One region of the Staphylococcus sp. Marseille-Q1834 genome, then DNA from elsewhere that is predicted to be linked to it. Evidence: riboswitches for the same ligand, from Rfam matches in the RefSeq annotation. Region 1 holds a riboswitch; the other holds the start of a gene.
The links. A riboswitch is a leader RNA that binds a small molecule or an ion and turns the genes downstream of it on or off. The one in region 1 is predicted to bind thiamine pyrophosphate.
Positions count from the first base shown of each region.

Region 2: another riboswitch for thiamine pyrophosphate. It lies ahead of LIX58_RS06705 (thiamine phosphate synthase); the one in region 1 lies ahead of tenA (thiaminase II).

Region 1 covers NZ_CAKASN010000001.1:1,712,861-1,721,200, forward strand. Annotated here, with positions in the region: gene LIX58_RS08505 (single-stranded DNA-binding protein) at 1-241, shown strand, start outside; gene LIX58_RS08510 (transglycosylase family protein) at 612-1,355, shown strand; TPP riboswitch at 1,448-1,550, shown strand; gene tenA (thiaminase II) at 1,631-2,320, shown strand; gene thiD (bifunctional hydroxymethylpyrimidine kinase/phosphomethylpyrimidine kinase) at 2,313-3,134, shown strand; gene thiM (hydroxyethylthiazole kinase) at 3,127-3,918, shown strand; gene thiE (thiamine phosphate synthase) at 3,919-4,557, shown strand; gene yidC (membrane protein insertase YidC) at 4,646-5,518, shown strand; gene LIX58_RS08540 (HD domain-containing protein) at 5,580-6,230, opposite strand; gene cls (cardiolipin synthase) at 6,297-7,781, opposite strand; gene csoR (copper-sensing transcriptional repressor CsoR) at 7,983-8,264, shown strand; gene csoZ (putative copper chaperone CsoZ) at 8,275-8,340, shown strand, end outside.
Region 2 covers NZ_CAKASN010000001.1:1,358,122-1,366,461, reverse strand. Annotated here, with positions in the region: gene LIX58_RS06710 (MFS transporter) at 1-1,195, opposite strand, end outside; TPP riboswitch at 1,524-1,633, shown strand; gene LIX58_RS06705 (thiamine phosphate synthase) at 1,696-2,289, shown strand; gene thiO (glycine oxidase ThiO) at 2,282-3,397, shown strand; gene thiS (sulfur carrier protein ThiS) at 3,381-3,581, shown strand; gene LIX58_RS06690 (thiazole synthase) at 3,583-4,350, shown strand; gene LIX58_RS06685 (ThiF family adenylyltransferase) at 4,350-5,348, shown strand; gene LIX58_RS06680 (DedA family protein) at 5,461-6,075, shown strand; gene LIX58_RS06675 (fructose-1,6-bisphosphatase) at 6,245-8,209, shown strand.

The sequences.
Region 1 (8,340 bases):
TGGCAAAACAGCAACGAATATTGAAAAATATACTAGTCAAGGTTCATTGGTAGGTATAACAGGACAAATGCGTTCACGTAAGTATGAAAAAGAGGGACAAACGCATTTTGTAACAGAATTATATGTAGAAACAATTAAATTTATGTCCCCACAATCAAAAAACAACGAAATTCTCTCAAATAGCTCATTTATGGAAGACACTTATCCCCTAGATAATTTAGACATTATTAATATCAATTAAAATTAAATCAACTTTCTAAACTTTAACTCCAATCTTCTCTATTTTATATATAACATCTTTCAATTATACTCAGAATCTCTCTTTATTAATTCAAATTAATGGGGAGAGGTTCTTAATTTTTAAGATAAATATCTGAAAGATTTCAAGAATATTACATACATAACAAGCTAACGTAAACACTTTAAAACTGCCATGAAAGGGTTGAATGAATATTTTGAAGTAATTTAAGGTCTCATTTCTTGTAATTTCCATGTAAAAAAGAGGCTTCTTTTTTTATTTGGCTGTAACCTGCGACGCTTTTTCAGATGTTAGAGTATTACCTGTAATTAATTTGATTAGGAAAAAAATTAAACAGGAGGACTTTTAAACTATGAAAAAGACTATTATTGCTTCAACATTAGCAGTAGGCTTAGGAGTAGCAGCTGGTAATGCAGGTCACGCAGATGCAAGTGAGTCACAAATTAATAAAGCTGAATTAGCACAATTAGCTCAATCAAATGATCAATCATTAAATAATAGCCCTATCCAAGAAGGCGCTTATAACATAACATTTGATTATGATGGTTTCACTTACCATTTTGAATCAAATGGTACGCATTGGGTTTGGAACTATGCTCAAACAGGTCAAACAACTGGTCAATCTACACCAGTAGCTCAAACATCACAAGCAACTCAAACTGAGCAACCACAACAACAAAATGTTAGTGAACAAGCTTCAGCTTCTAACAACCAAACATCAGCTGAAACAGTAGCTTCACAACAACAATCTAATCAACAACAACCAGTTCAAACTCAACAAGCACCACAAACTGAGCAAACTCAACAACCACAACAAGCATCAACAAGCAACAACACAGCTTCAAATGGTTCTTCAGTACACGTAAATGGTCATTTACAACAAATTGCTCAACGTGAATCAGGTGGCGATATTCACGCTATCAACCCAAGCTCAGGCGCAGCTGGTAAATACCAATTCTTACAATCTACATGGGATTCAGTAGCACCTGCTCAATATAAAGGTGTATCACCAGCGCAAGTACCTGAACACGTTCAAGATGCTGCAGCTGTAAAACTTTACAACACTGCTGGCCCATCACAATGGGTAACTGCATAAATTAATATTTACTGAGATGTTTCGATTAATGAAACATCTCAGTTTTTTATTTGAAAAATAATATACTGTTTGATAATGTAAAATTAATAAAATAAAACTACTAGGGGAGCCAAAAACTATGGCTGAGATGATTTTTTCAGACCCTTATAACCTGATTTGGTTAGTACCAACGTAGGAAAGTAGTTATGTAATTTTACATACCTTCTATTGAAGATGACTACATTTCTGCGTTGATACGTTGAAATGTAGTTTTTTAATTTAAGGGAGGAATTATAATGAGCTTTTCAACTGAGTTAAAAGAAGCAGCACAACCTATTATTGAACAAATTTACAAAGATGGTTTCATTCAAGATTTATTAAAAGGTCAATTACCTAAACAAGCTGTGCGTCAATATTTACGCGCGGATGCTTCATATCTAAAAGAATTTACTAATTTGTATGCACTATTAATTCCTAAAGCGCCTTCTATGACAGATGTTAAATTTTTAGTAGAGCAAATCGAATTTATGTTAGACGGTGAAGTAGAAGCACATGAAATTTTAGCAGATTATATAAACGAACCGTACGAAGAAATTGTTCGTGAGAAAGTATGGCCTCCGAGTGGAGATCATTACATCAAACATATGTATTATCATGCTTATGCTCATGAAAATGCAGCCTATACAATTGCCGCTATGGCACCTTGCCCATATGTCTATGAAGTCATAGCAAAAATGGCATTAGAAGACCAAAATTTAAATAGAGATGTCATTACGGCTAGATGGTTTGATTTTTATAGTACTGAAATGCGTCCTTTAATCGAAGTCTTTGATCGTATGTTAGATGAATTAACTGAAAATTGTAGCGATCAAGAGAAACAAGAAATTAAAGAAAGTTTCTTACAAAGTACGATTCATGAACGTAATTTCTTTAATATGGCTTACATAGATGAGCAATGGAACTTTGGAGGAGAAGAACATGAATAAACCAAAAATTGCATTAACAATAGCAGGCACTGATCCATCAGGCGGTGCTGGAGTAATGGCAGATTTAAAATCATTTCACGCTTGTGGTGTCTATGGCATGGCTGCTATCACGAGTATTGTGGCTCAAAACACTAAAGGTGTTCAACACATTCATAATTTAGAAACAAGTTGGGTCAAGGAACAACTTGATAGTGTATTTGATGATGAATTACCACATGCAATTAAAACAGGTATGATTGCTACGCATGAGACAATGGAACTTGTACAAGAATATTTAAAACAACATTCTGATATTCCATACGTGATAGACCCTGTTATGTTAGCTAAAAGTGGTGATTCATTAATGGATGATGCTACTAAAAAACATTTACAAAGCACGTTATTGCCATTAGCTGACGTTGTAACACCTAATATTCCTGAAGCAGAAGAAATTACTGGTCTAAAAATTGATACTGAAGAAAGTATTCGTAAAGCAGGGCACATCTTTATTAATGAAATTGGTAGTAAGGGTGTAGTGATTAAAGGTGGACATTCAGCTGATTTAAATAACGCTAAAGACTTCTTATTTACTAAAGACGACGTTTATACATTTGAAAATAAACGCTTTGATACACCACATACGCACGGTACTGGTTGTACATTTTCAGCAGTAATAACTGCAGAACTTGCTAAAGGTAAATCAATTTATGAAGCGGTTAAAAAGGCTAAGGAATTTATTTCACTAAGTATTGAATATACACCTGAAATTGGTCAAGGTCGTGGTCCAGTGAACCACTTTGCTTATATGAAGAAAGTAGGATTAGATGATGAATAATTTAGAGAAATTAAGAAATGAAAATCCATTAGTTGTTTGTTATACCAACGATGTCGTAAAAAACTTTACTGCTAATGGTCTATTGAGTATTGGCGCAAGCCCAGCAATGAGTGAAGCACCTGAAGAGGCTGAAGAGTTTTATAAAGTGGCAGGTGCATTATTAATAAATATTGGTACATTAACTAAAGCTAATGAAGAAGATATTCTAGAAATTGGGAAAATCGCTAACCAACAAGGTACGCCAATTGTATTTGATCCAGTAGCAGTTGGAGCTTCAACTTATCGTAAACAATTTTGTCAAAAATTCTTATCTGAAGTTGAAGTGGCAGTAATTAAAGGAAACGCTTCAGAAATTTTAACGTTAGTTGATGCGAATACAACAATGAAAGGTACAGATGGAGACGCAAATCTAGATTCTATTACTATCGCTAAGAAAGCATATGAGAAGCTAAACACAGCGATTGTATTAACCGGCAAAGAAGATATCATTGTCCAAGATAATAAAGTTGTACAGTTATCAAATGGGTCACCGCTTTTAGCGAAGATAACTGGAGCAGGATGCTTATTGGGTGGTTTAGTAGCAAGTTTCTTATTCCGAGAAACACATCCTTCACTACAAGTTCTTGAAGAAGCAGTAAGTTTCTATAATATTGCTGCAGAAATTGCTGAAAAGGATGAACAAGTTAAAGGGCCAGGCACATTTTTACCTCATTTATTAGATGAAATGTATCAATTAGAGTATTCAACTTATGAACAACACGTTAAACGTTTAGAGGTGAAATAAATGTTTAAAGCTAGTGATTTAAATGTTTACTTTATATGTGGAACACAAGATGTGCCAGAAGATAATGATATTCAAACGATTTTAAAAGAGGCACTTGAAGCGGGAATTACTTTATTCCAATTTCGTGAAAAGGGGCCAAATGCACTAATAGGTGAAGATAAAGTCAAATTAGCACAACAATTACACGCATTATGTCGTGAATATAACGTGCCATTTTTAGTTAATGATGATGTTGATCTAGCAGAACAAATTGACGCTGATGGCATACATGTCGGTCAAGATGATGCTAAAGTTGCTACATTTGCTCAACGCTTTAATAAAAAGATTATTGGTTTAAGCGTAGGGGATGAGGAAGAATACAACCATTCAGATTTACCTCATGTAGATTATATTGGTGTAGGTCCTATGTATGCTACACCTTCTAAAGTAGATGCTAGTGAGCCTGTAGGACCAGAAATGATTAAAACATTAAAAGAGCTAAATCCATCGTTACCTATGGTGGCTATCGGTGGTATTACTGAAGATAACGTGGGTGAAATCGCAGAAGCAGGCGCAGATGGTATCTCTGTTATTTCGGCAATTGCACGAAGTCATAATATTGACAAGACTGTTACCAAATTTAAGAGTTATTTCAAATAAATATTAGTTTTTTTCTTTTTTTGTTTTCTAGTACACTCTGATTATGATAAAATAAGCCCTATGTGAATATATCAATAGAGGTGTAAAAATGAAGAAGAAAGCGTTACTACCTTTGTTATTAGGGGTAATGGTCTTTTTAGCTGGATGTGATTATTCTAAATCTAGTAATAGAGATGGATTTTTCTATAACACATTCGTAGAACCAATGTCTAAAGTGTTACATTGGTTAGGCCATTCAGTATTTAATGATGATTATGGTATTGCCATCATCGTGTTAGTATTAATTATCCGTATTATCTTATTACCTTTCATGCTTTCAAACTACAAAAATAGTCATATGATGCGTGAAAAAATGAAAGTTGCTAAACCTGAAGTAGATGGCGTACAAGAAAAAGTTAAACGTGCGCGTACTCAAGAAGAAAAAATGGCAGCTAACCAAGAAATGATGGAAGTTTATAAAAAATATGATATCAATCCTATGAAGAGTGCTTTAGGTTGTTTACCTGTACTAATTCAAATGCCAGTCGTAATGGGATTATACTTTGTATTGAGATATCGTATTGGAGGCGGAATTGCCGAACATCCTCACTTCTTATGGTTTAACTTAATACATCCTGATATTTGGATTACGATTATTGCCGGTATTTTATACTTTATCCAAGCATGGGTTTCAAGTAAACAAATGCCACAAGAACAACGTCAAATGACGTACATGATGATGATTATTTCACCAATTATGATTATTTGGATTTCATTAAGTTCAGCTTCAGCATTAGGTTTATACTGGTCAGTCAGTGCGGCGTTCTTAATTGTCCAAACGTTCTTTGCGAACATGCATTATGAAAAGGTAGCAAAAAGAGAAGTTGCGCCAATGATTGAGAAATTTGAACAAAAAAATGACTCAAACAAAAAAGGCAAAAATACTCAAGTTGTTTCTAAAAACAGCAAAAAGAAAAAATAAATATACTAGCATTTAATCAAAAGAGGTTGAACAAAAATATTGTTCAACCTCTTTTTAGATGTTATTGATTTGAAATATGCCATTCACTATAAAACTGATTTAAAAATTGTTCCATAATATCATGGCGTTGTTGTGCAAGTTCTCTACCAGTAGCAGTATGCATTAAATTTTTTAACTTTAATAATTTATCATAAAAATGACGAATCGCTGATGGAGGTAGCGAAGGGATTGTTTCTATTGCTGGTGCATTATCTATTGGAGATTCTGTCCACATTGGCTCATCGAAATGACCAGCAAATTGAAATGCTCGTGCAATACCTATTGCACCAATGGCATCTAAGCGATCAGCATCACGAACGATCTGACCTTCAATAGATAATTCAATATTATTATTTTTACCATTGCGGTAACTTAAGTTTTGAATGATATATAGAATGTGATTTTGAGTATTCTCATCTAATTCCAGTGTGTTCAAGAATTCTAACAACTGTTGAACCGCTTCATCTTTATTAGTTAATTTATCATCTATAACATCATGTAGAAGAGCAGCTAATGTAATCGTTAATTCATCACCTTGTTGTTCTTGTTCTCTGATACGTTGGGCAAGTAGTGTTACTCTTTCTACATGAGCAATATCATGACCTGAATAGTCATCCTTATGAAAGTTTTGCATATATTTTCGGGCTAGGGTAACTGATTGATGATAATCCATAATTGACCTCTTTTCAAAAATAATAAAATAAGAGGCTAGGAAACCTAAGCCTCTAAAATATAAATACTAAAGTATTGGAGAAAGTAATTGAGAAATACCTTCTTTAAACTTAATCCAAGTACTTCGTTTAGCATAAAGTTCTTTAGTTAAGCGATAAGATACTTTCATATCTTGTATAAACGCTTCTTTTAATTGACGTGCTACTTCATCATCGTAAACAAAAGCATTAACTTCAAAGTTTAAAACGAAACTACGATTATCCATATTTGCAGTTCCTACTGAAGCTATTTCATCATCAATAATGAGCGTCTTAGAATGTAAGAAACCATTATCATATTGATAAATCTTAACGCCCGCATCTAATAAAGAAGCTGCATTCTTTAATGTAGCCCAATAGACAAATGGGTGGTCGGGCATACTAGGAATCATTAAATTAACTTCTACGCCACCTAACGCTGCAATCTTAATTGCGTCAAGGAAAGCTTGGTCAGGAATGAAATAAGGAGATTGAATATAAATGGATTCTCTAGCAGATGAAATCATTTTTAGATATCCATATTTAATTTGTTCCCAATCTTCATCAGGGCCACTTGATGCAATTTGCACCCCAATAGAGCCACCTGAATCCATATCAGGGAAATAACGATCCTCATATTCAATAGAGTCACGACTTGATTGTGAATTCCAATCTAAAATAAATCTTAACTCAAGCGCGTTGACTGAGTCACCTTCAAGACGTAAATGTGTGTCTCTCCAATATCCAAATTTCTTATCTTTCCCAAGATATTCGTCACCTACGTTAAATCCACCGACGTATCCAATTTTACCGTCAATAATCACGATTTTTCTGTGATTACGGTTGTTCATTCGTAAATTGATTAAAGGCAACTTAGAAGGGAAGAAAGATTCCACATGCGCACCCTTTGCTCTAAAATGTTTGATATCTTTCTTACGTAATGTTCGAGATCCCATATCATCGTACAACATTTTAACTTCAAGGCCTTCGTCAAGTTTTGCTTCAAGCGCAGAAAGTACACGACGACCTAAACCATCACTTTTAAAAATATAGTACTGAATATGTATATAATCTTTGGCATTTTTAATATCATCAATTAGTGCATCGAATTTGTCATTTCCATCTGTAAAAATTTTAACGTGATTATCTGTCGTTAAGAATGCTGCATTATTAAATAATAGCATGCGCACCATTTCTTTAAACTTAACAATTTGATGATTACCTTTTGAAAAATCAGCTTTTTCTAAAGCGTCGATTTGTTCATCAACAATCATTGCTAATCCTTTGCGGTCTTCTTTATCCAATTTGAAAATTTGTTTTTTTTGAATTTGACGTCCTAATAATAAGTATAATATGAAGCCGATAATTGGCAGAAATACTAAAACTAGAAGCCATGCCCAGATAGAACCAGCAGTACGGCGTTCCATAAAGATGATAATGAACGCGAAAATTAAGTTTAAAAGAAAGGCAGAAATTAAAATTATATTAATAATAAAAGTTGAATGTGCAAAAGCCATTGAAAAAAGTTCTAACATTATGTGCCTCCCTTTATCATTTCTATTCTTGTAAAAAGTATAAGTTTTTTATTACTTTTCTTAATAAGTATTGTATCATGCAGAATTCAAAATGACACAATCAATTTTAAGGTATATAAGTTAATGCATTTGACGAAAAGTATCGTTAAACTATACGATATTATAGAATAAAAGAAAGGGTGAACGACCTTGTCGAGTGAAATGCATGCACACCATTCTGAACAGATGAAATTGAATTTAAAATCAAGACTCAATCGCATCGAAGGGCAAGTGAGAGCAATCAATCGCATGATTGAAGACGATGTATATTGTGATGATGTGCTGACTCAAATAAGAGCTACAAGATCAGCACTTAATAGTGTTGCGACGAAATTGTTAGATTATCATATGAAAAGTTGTATTATGGATAAAGTTAACAATGGCGCGCAAGAAGAAGCAATGGAAGAATTATTAGTGACTTTTCAAAAGTTAATGAAAGATTAGGAGAATTAAAATGGCTAAAAGTACTATAAATATTGAGGGATTAGAAACAAATGAACAAGCTTCTCAATTACACCAC
Region 2 (8,340 bases), 350 kb from region 1:
CGATAAGTAATTGGAATGTCATTGACCATCCAAGAGATGTTACTACTGCACCAGCTAAGAATGGACTAACTAAGGCACCAATGTTACCCCATAAGTTCATCCAACCAGAAACTGTACCGGCAAAGTTACGACCAATATCATTTGCAGCAGCCCAACTCATACCCATTGAGATACCCATACCACCTAAGCCAAGTGATAACCAGAAGATCGTAATGTATAAGCTTTCTGTATGAACTGCGAAGAAGATTGAAATCGCAAACACAATGAATCCAGCAATCGCAATTAATCCTCTTGATACAAAGCGTGATTGACCACTACGTAAAATTTTATCTGAAATGGCACCTGCAGATAAAATTAAGATAAACATAATAAACCAAGGTAATGAACTGATTGTCATATGTTTAAACTCTACATGATATTGCTCTGTTAAGTATGTTGGTAACCAAATTAAGAATAATGTAATAATAAATTGAACTACAAAGTATTGACCTGCGATAGCATAGAAACTTACGCGACGGAAGAATTGATTCCATGGTGGTAAAGATTTGCTAGTTTGAACTAAGTCACGATTTTGCATAATAAAATGTTTTTCCGCTTCGTTAACCATACGATGTTGCTCTGGAAGGTCTTTTGCGATGATTCCCCATAAAATCGCAATTAAGACACCAACCGCACCAAAAATATAAAAGACAGCTTGCCAATTAAATGCATTTACAATGGCGATAGTAATAATTGGTGCTAGTACTGGTCCAAAATACGAACCTGCTAATAATGCACTAGATGCTCTTCCCTTTTCATCTTTCGCAAACCATGTTGAGTTGAAAACTGCATTTGATGGATACATTGGTGCTTCCCCTACACCAAATAAGAAACGCACTAAGAATAATAAACCGTGATGTTTAATCATTCCTGTAAAAATTGTAAAAGCACTCCACCATACTAATGCGATAGTAATCATTTTACGTGGACCAAACTTTTCAGCTAACATACCTGAAGGTACTTGCATTAATGCATATCCTAATGAGAAGAAGGATGCTAATAAACCAAATTGCTGTTTATTCATATGTAAATCTTGCATCATTTGTGGTGCAATATATGAGATATTCGATCTATCCATATATGCAATTACTCCGATAATAAAAAATAGTAATGCGAACATCCAACGGACATTACTTTTCCTTTGTCTTTGAACCATATTCTTTCCTACTTTCCTTTTTTGTTGATTCTTTTTATGTTGTCTATTAATCATGAAGACTCCCTTTTGCTCTAATCACTTTCCACCTTTCAAGCCCTGTCATGATAGGCTTAATCACTTATTTTTTATCATATTACCAGGTATTGCAAACGTTTACAATATCTTTACAAAAGTTTTTTATTAAATTGCGCTTGTTTGTGTTGTTATACTACTTTTCGAAAAGTAGTGTCATATTTATTTTTATTTAAGATTTGAACTCTAATCAGAAAAACTGTAAAATGAAATTGAACTGAAACGCTATTAATTAATTTATAAATGAATAAAATTTATCATCCACTGGAAGTGCCTTTGTTTAAGGCTGAGAGTAAAGAACGAACTTTATAATTCCTGGAACCTGATCCAGTTTGTACTGGCGTAGGAAAGTGGCGTAAAGGATATCGTAAAGTTGAGCTAAACGCTATTTCCCTACGAGGGTAATAGCGTTTTTTATTGTTCAAGGGGTGAGGCATATATTTATTGCAATAACGACTTACAAAGATTTAACAGACGAAGATTTACAGCATTTCTTAGCTATAGCTGAAGGGATAGACGGACTACTTTTTCGTACCCCTATGTCACGTAAAGCGTTATTTAACTTCATCACACAACTTTTAGATGCAGGCTTTCCAAAAGAGAAAGTAATCATTCATAGTGATGTTAAGTTACTAGAATCATTGAGCCTTTCACGATTACATTGTCGTGAGATGGATAAGACTGCGTTTGATTACAAACAACGATACCCTCATGTCGAAGTCAGTATGTCGACCCATTCTAAAGAATCTGTGAAGCAAGCTTATGAACATGGTCTTGATTATGTGTTTTATGGCCACATTTTCACAACGCCTTCTAAACCAAATCAACAGCCACGTTCACAAGAAGAGGTCAATGACGTTTTACGTTTGCCGATTCCTATTTATGCTATTGGTGGCATCACTAAAGAAACGATTCACCAATTACCTAAAGGGTTTACTGGTATATGTGCAATTTCTTTCTTTATGAACGCATCTTTACAACAAATCGAACAGTTACGAAAGGAGTGGTTGAAAGATGCATGACGTTCTTATTATAGGTTCAGGCGTGATTGGCATGTCTATTGCGCGACATTTAAGTCAGTCACAAATGGATGTCGCTATTGTCGATAGAGATGTTCCTGGTAAACATGCTTCTTACAAAGCAGGCGGTATGCTAGGTGCACAAAATGAATTTACTGAAGATAATGATTTATTTAGACTTGCGCTCGAATCGCGCTCACTTTTCCCAGAACTGTGCGAAGCTTTGCAAGATGAAACAGGTATCGATATTCAATATCAGTCATCGGGATTAATCAAAGTGGCGAATCGCCCTGAAGATGTTGAAAGTTTAAGACAGCAATATGAATTCTTAAGTTCCATGGACCCTAGTGTAGTGGAATTATCTGAAGAAGATTTAATTGATTTAACGCATGGTCATGTCACATCAAGTGAAATGGCAATTTACATTCCAAATGATGGACAAATCAATGCGAACCATTATACGAAAGCACTTTTCAAATCACTACAGCAACGTAATATTCATCGTTATTATCAAACTGAAGTGCTTAACGTTGAACGTCAAAATGGCTATTACGAAGTATCTACATCAAGAGGTCAATTAGTTGCTAAGAAAGTGATTGTCGCTGGAGGAGCTTGGACTTCGAAATTATTAGAGCGCTACCAACTTCCGCGTAAAGTAGTTGGTGTTAAAGGCGAAGTATTATTGATTGAACATGACGACTTAGATTTAAAAGAAACGATATTTATGACGAATGGTTGCTATATCGTGCCGAAACAACCTAATCGTTTCCTTATTGGCGCGACAAGTGAGTTTGATAATTATTCTGTCGGCAATACCAATCAAGGTGTCTCATGGCTACACCAATACGCGAATGAACGCATTCCTGAATTAGCACAAGGTAAAGTCATTAAGCAATGGTCTGGCGTGCGCCCTTATACTGATGGCGAATTGCCTATCATGGATCGTATAGATGATGGTTTATACGTCATTACAGGTCATTACCGTAACGGTATTTTACTTTCACCTGTCATAGGCCGTGATATTGCGAATTGGCTATTTACTGGTGTTAAACCACGCAATTATGAGTCATTTAATGTTTCAAGGAGGTCAAATAATGAAGTGTATCATTAATGGTGATGCGTTCACATTCGACGCAGAACAGTCGATTACTCAAGTGCTTCACTCACTTGAATTAGACCCTGAACGTGTCATCGTCGAGCATAATAAGACATTAATTAAACAAGAAGAGTATGATAATCATACTGTACGTGAAGATGATCAATTAGAATTATTAGAATTTGTTGGAGGCGGATAATATGTTTAAAATTGGAAATTTAGAATTACAATCTCGTTTATTATTAGGTACTGGTAAATTTGAAAATGAAGACATTCAAACAGAAGCGATTAAAGCGTCAGAAACAAATGTTCTTACATTCGCAGTAAGACGTATGAACTTATATGACAAAAACTTACCTAACCCACTTGCGAATATTAATTTAAAAGATTTCATCACTTTCCCAAATACAGCAGGTGCTAAAACTGCAGAAGAAGCCGTTCGTATCGCTGAAATCGCTAACCACGCAGGCGTATGTGACATGATTAAAGTCGAAGTCATCGGTGATGATGAAACATTATTACCTGATCCTTTCGAAACATACGAAGCTTGTAAAATATTATTAGAGAAAGGCTACATCGTATGCCCTTACATTTCTAACGATGTTGTCTTAGCGAAACGCTTAGAAGAATTAGATGTACATGCCGTAATGCCACTTGCTTCTCCAATCGGTACTGGCCGTGGTATTAACAACCAATTAAACCTTAGCTACATTATTAAAAACGCTAATGTCCCAGTTATCGTTGATGCTGGTATTGGATCAGCTAAAGACGCTTGTCACGCAATGGAATTAGGTGCTGACGCCATCTTATTAAATACAGCTGTTTCAGGCGCTAAAGACCCTGTTAAAATGGCTGAAGCAATGAAATTATGTATTGAAGCTGGTCGTTTATCTTATGAAGCTGGACGAATTCCAGTGAAATATACTGCGCAAGCGTCAAGCCCAACTGAAGGATTAGAATTCTTATAATGCAACGTTACAATCGTCAAATGCGTTATCATGCTTTTGGTGAAAATGGGCAACACGCCCTATCGAATGCGAAGATTTTAATACTTGGTGCTGGTGCATTAGGTAGCCATGTAGCAGAGCTATTAGCTCGCATGGGCGCCCATCACTTGGCCATTGTTGATATGGATATTGTGGAAACATCAAATTTACATCGCCAAGCATTGTATACAGAAGATGATGCTACCAACATGGTGCCTAAAGTACACGCCGTTAAAGAAAAATTAGCGCATATTAATTCCAACGTAGAAGTACAAGCGTTTTATCAAGAAATTGACTCTACGAATATTGAAGATATTATGAATAAGGTGCAACCTGACATTGTGATTGATGGCATGGATCATTTTAAAATTCGTTATCTCATTAACGAAGTATGCCATAAGCATCATATTCCTTGGGTATATGGTGCTGCAGTTGGCAGTAAGGGCACCGTCTATGGCATCGACTTTGAGGGGCCTTGCTTAAAATGTTTATTAAAACGTATGCCTTCTACTGGCGAAAGTTGTGCGATTAATGGCGTCTTACCGCCTGTCATTACACAAGTGGCAAGCTATGAAGTATCAGAAGCTATTCGCTATTTATCTGGAAAAGGCTTTTCCAAAAAATTACTTACCATTGATGCTTTCGAGATTAACTTTAAAGCCATGAATGTCGATATCTTGAAAGACAATGACTGTGAAGTTTGCGAACAACAACATTATGAATTATTAGAAACAAAGCAACAGCAACACATTGAAAGTCTTTGTGGTAAAACGTATCTCTTTAGATACCAACCTGCTGTCTTTGAACACGCTGAACATTTCCCAGGTGATATGGTGAAATCCACGTCATTTGCGAAACTAATTCAAGATAAGGATTATGAAATTACCTTGTTTAAAGACGGACGTATGAATGTCTATGGTATCGAAGATGATGAAGAAGCTACTCAACTGTATCATCGTTACTTAAAGGCTTTAAAATAATAACCTTTTAGGTTTATACAAGCAATTCATAGTAAATTTTATTATAATGAATTTACTATGAATTTTTTATTGTAGTTATAAAGCTTAAAATTAAAGGAGTTCTTAATTATAAATGGAACAGTTAATTACCGATTTTATAAGTAAATGGGGCTACGCAGCCATCTTTATTCTTATCTTATTAGAGAATGTGTTGCCTGTCGTCCCTTCTGAGATTATTTTGACGTTTGCAGGATTAATGTCTGTTAAATCAGGCTTATCGATTCCCGTCTTATTCCTTATTTCAACTATCGCTTCATTTATAGGATTATTAATTTTGTACTATATCTGTCGTTTAATCAAAGAAGAAAGTATTTACCGTTTTGTTGATAAACATGGGAAATGGTTCAAACTAAAAGGTAAAGACGTCAAGCGTGCCAATGATTGGTTTAAACGCTATGGCCCATGGGCATTTTTATTATGCCGCTTCATTCCGGTTTTACGTGTACTCATTACCATTCCTGCTGGTATCAATAAAATGAATGTCATTACATTTACAGTCTTATCATTATTAGGTACAACGATTTGGAACTTTGCCCTTATTTTATTAGGCCGTTTATTAAGTGATAGCTTTGACGTATTAATGGCTGGTTTACATACTTATTCTTATATCATGTATGTCATTATCTTCTTAGCAATCTTATACCTACTATATGTTATATTCATTAAAAATAGAAAACGTACACGTTAATTTTTCAACCCTTCATCTAGCATGAAGGGTTTTTTCATATTTTAATTTCGACAATTTAAGCATCACCATTGAAAAAATGCTACTTTTTAAAGATAATTTATGTAAGCGGTTTTATATTTTACTGCCCTTTTCAAAACAAATGACAATCCCACACAGGAGTGAAAAATAAATGACGCAAACGACTGAAAGTGAATTAAGAAAGAAATATTTGGATTTATTGTCTCAACAATTCGATAGCCCAGAAAAACTTGCTACCGAAATTATTAATTTAGAATCTATTTTAGAATTACCTAAAGGTACAGAACACTTTGTGAGTGACTTACATGGTGAATATGAATCTTTCCAACACGTGCTACGCAATGGTTCTGGTAACGTGCGCGCTAAAATCAATGACATCTTCACAAATAAATTATCTCAAAGAGAAATTGATGACCTAGCTGCCCTTGTTTATTATCCTGAAGAAAAATTAAAACTTGTAAAAAATAACTTCGATTCTAAAGGTAAATTAAACCTTTGGTATATCACTACAATTGAACGTCTCATCGAACTTATTACTTACTGTTCTTCAAAATATACGCGCTCTAAGTTACGTAAAGCATTACCTGAAGAATTTACATATATTGTGGAAGAACTCCTTTATAAAAGCAATGAATTTAAAAATAAAAAATCTTATTATGAAACACTTGTTAACCTCATTATTGAACTCGAACAATCAGACGATTTAATCATCGGATTGTCTTATACTGTACAACGCCTTGTTGTAAATCACCTTCACGTTGTGGGTGACATTTACGATCGTGGTCCTCAACCAGATAAAATTATGGATACTTTAATCAATTATCATTCAGTCGATATTCAATGGGGTAACCATGATGTGTTATGGGTCGGCGCCTATGCAGGCTCTAAAGCTTGTCTTGCTAACTTACTCCGTATTTGTGCACGATATGATAATTTAGATATTATCGAAGATGCTTATGGTATTAACTTACGTCCTTTACTCACATTAGCTGAAGAGTATTATGATGGCGACAACCCTGCCTTTAAGCCAAAGAAACGTCCTGACAAACCTGCTGGCTTATCTAAACTCGAAGAGAGTCAAATCACAAAGATTCACCAAGCGATTGCAATGATTCAATTCAAATTAGAAATGCCAATTATTAAACGTCGCCCAAGCTTTGAAATGGACGATCGTTTAGTTCTTGAAAAGGTCAACTATGATACGAATGAAATTACAATTTACGGCAAAACATATCCTTTAAAAGACACATGTTTTAGTACAGTTGATCCCCAAGATCCAGGCAAACTATTACCTGAAGAAGAAGAAGTCATCGACAAATTGTTACTTTCTTTCCAACAATCTGAGAAATTAAAACGCCATATGGCTTTCTTAATGCAAAAAGGTAAACTTTACCTACCTTACAATGGCAATCTTCTTATTCACGGTTGTATTCCTGTCGATGAAAACGGAGAAATGGAATCATTTGAAATTGAAGGTGAGTTACATAAAGGCCGTGACTTACTTGATGTTTTCGAAAAACATGTGCGTTTAGCATATGATAACAAGGAAATTACTGATGATCTTTCAACTGATTTAGTATGGTATTTATGGACAGGTAAATATAGTTCACTTTTCGGAAAAAGAGCAATGACAACATTCGAACGTTACTTTATTGAAGATAAAGCCTCTCATAAAGAGCCTAAAAATCCATATTACTATTTACGTGAAGATGTGGATATGATTCGTAAGATGTTGAAAGACTTTGGCTTAAATCCAGATGAGGGACGTATTATTAATGGACACACGCCAGTTAAAGAGATTGATGGTGAGAACCCTATTAAAGCAGATGGCAAGATGATTGTGATTGATGGTGGTTTCTCTAAAGCCTATCAGAAGACAACAGGTATTGCAGGGTATACATTACTTTATAATTCATTTGGCATGCAGTTGGTGGCACATCAACATTTTGATGCGAGAGATAAAGTACTTTCAGATGGTGCTGATGAATTATCAGTACGTCGTGTAGTGGATGAAGAATTACAACGTAAGAAGATTAAAGACACAAACGAAGGTAAAGAAATGCTAGAACAAATCCGCATTCTTAAATTATTAATGCATGATAGATATTTGAAGTGATTTTACAATTATAATTATTATTTTTCTAAAATGGATGGTTATTTCACTTAAGTTGAGATGCTTGCCTAGGGGATGGGTTGAGCCCTGGTCTTGTAAAGTAGTTCTTAGATAGATATTTACTCGTTTAAGTT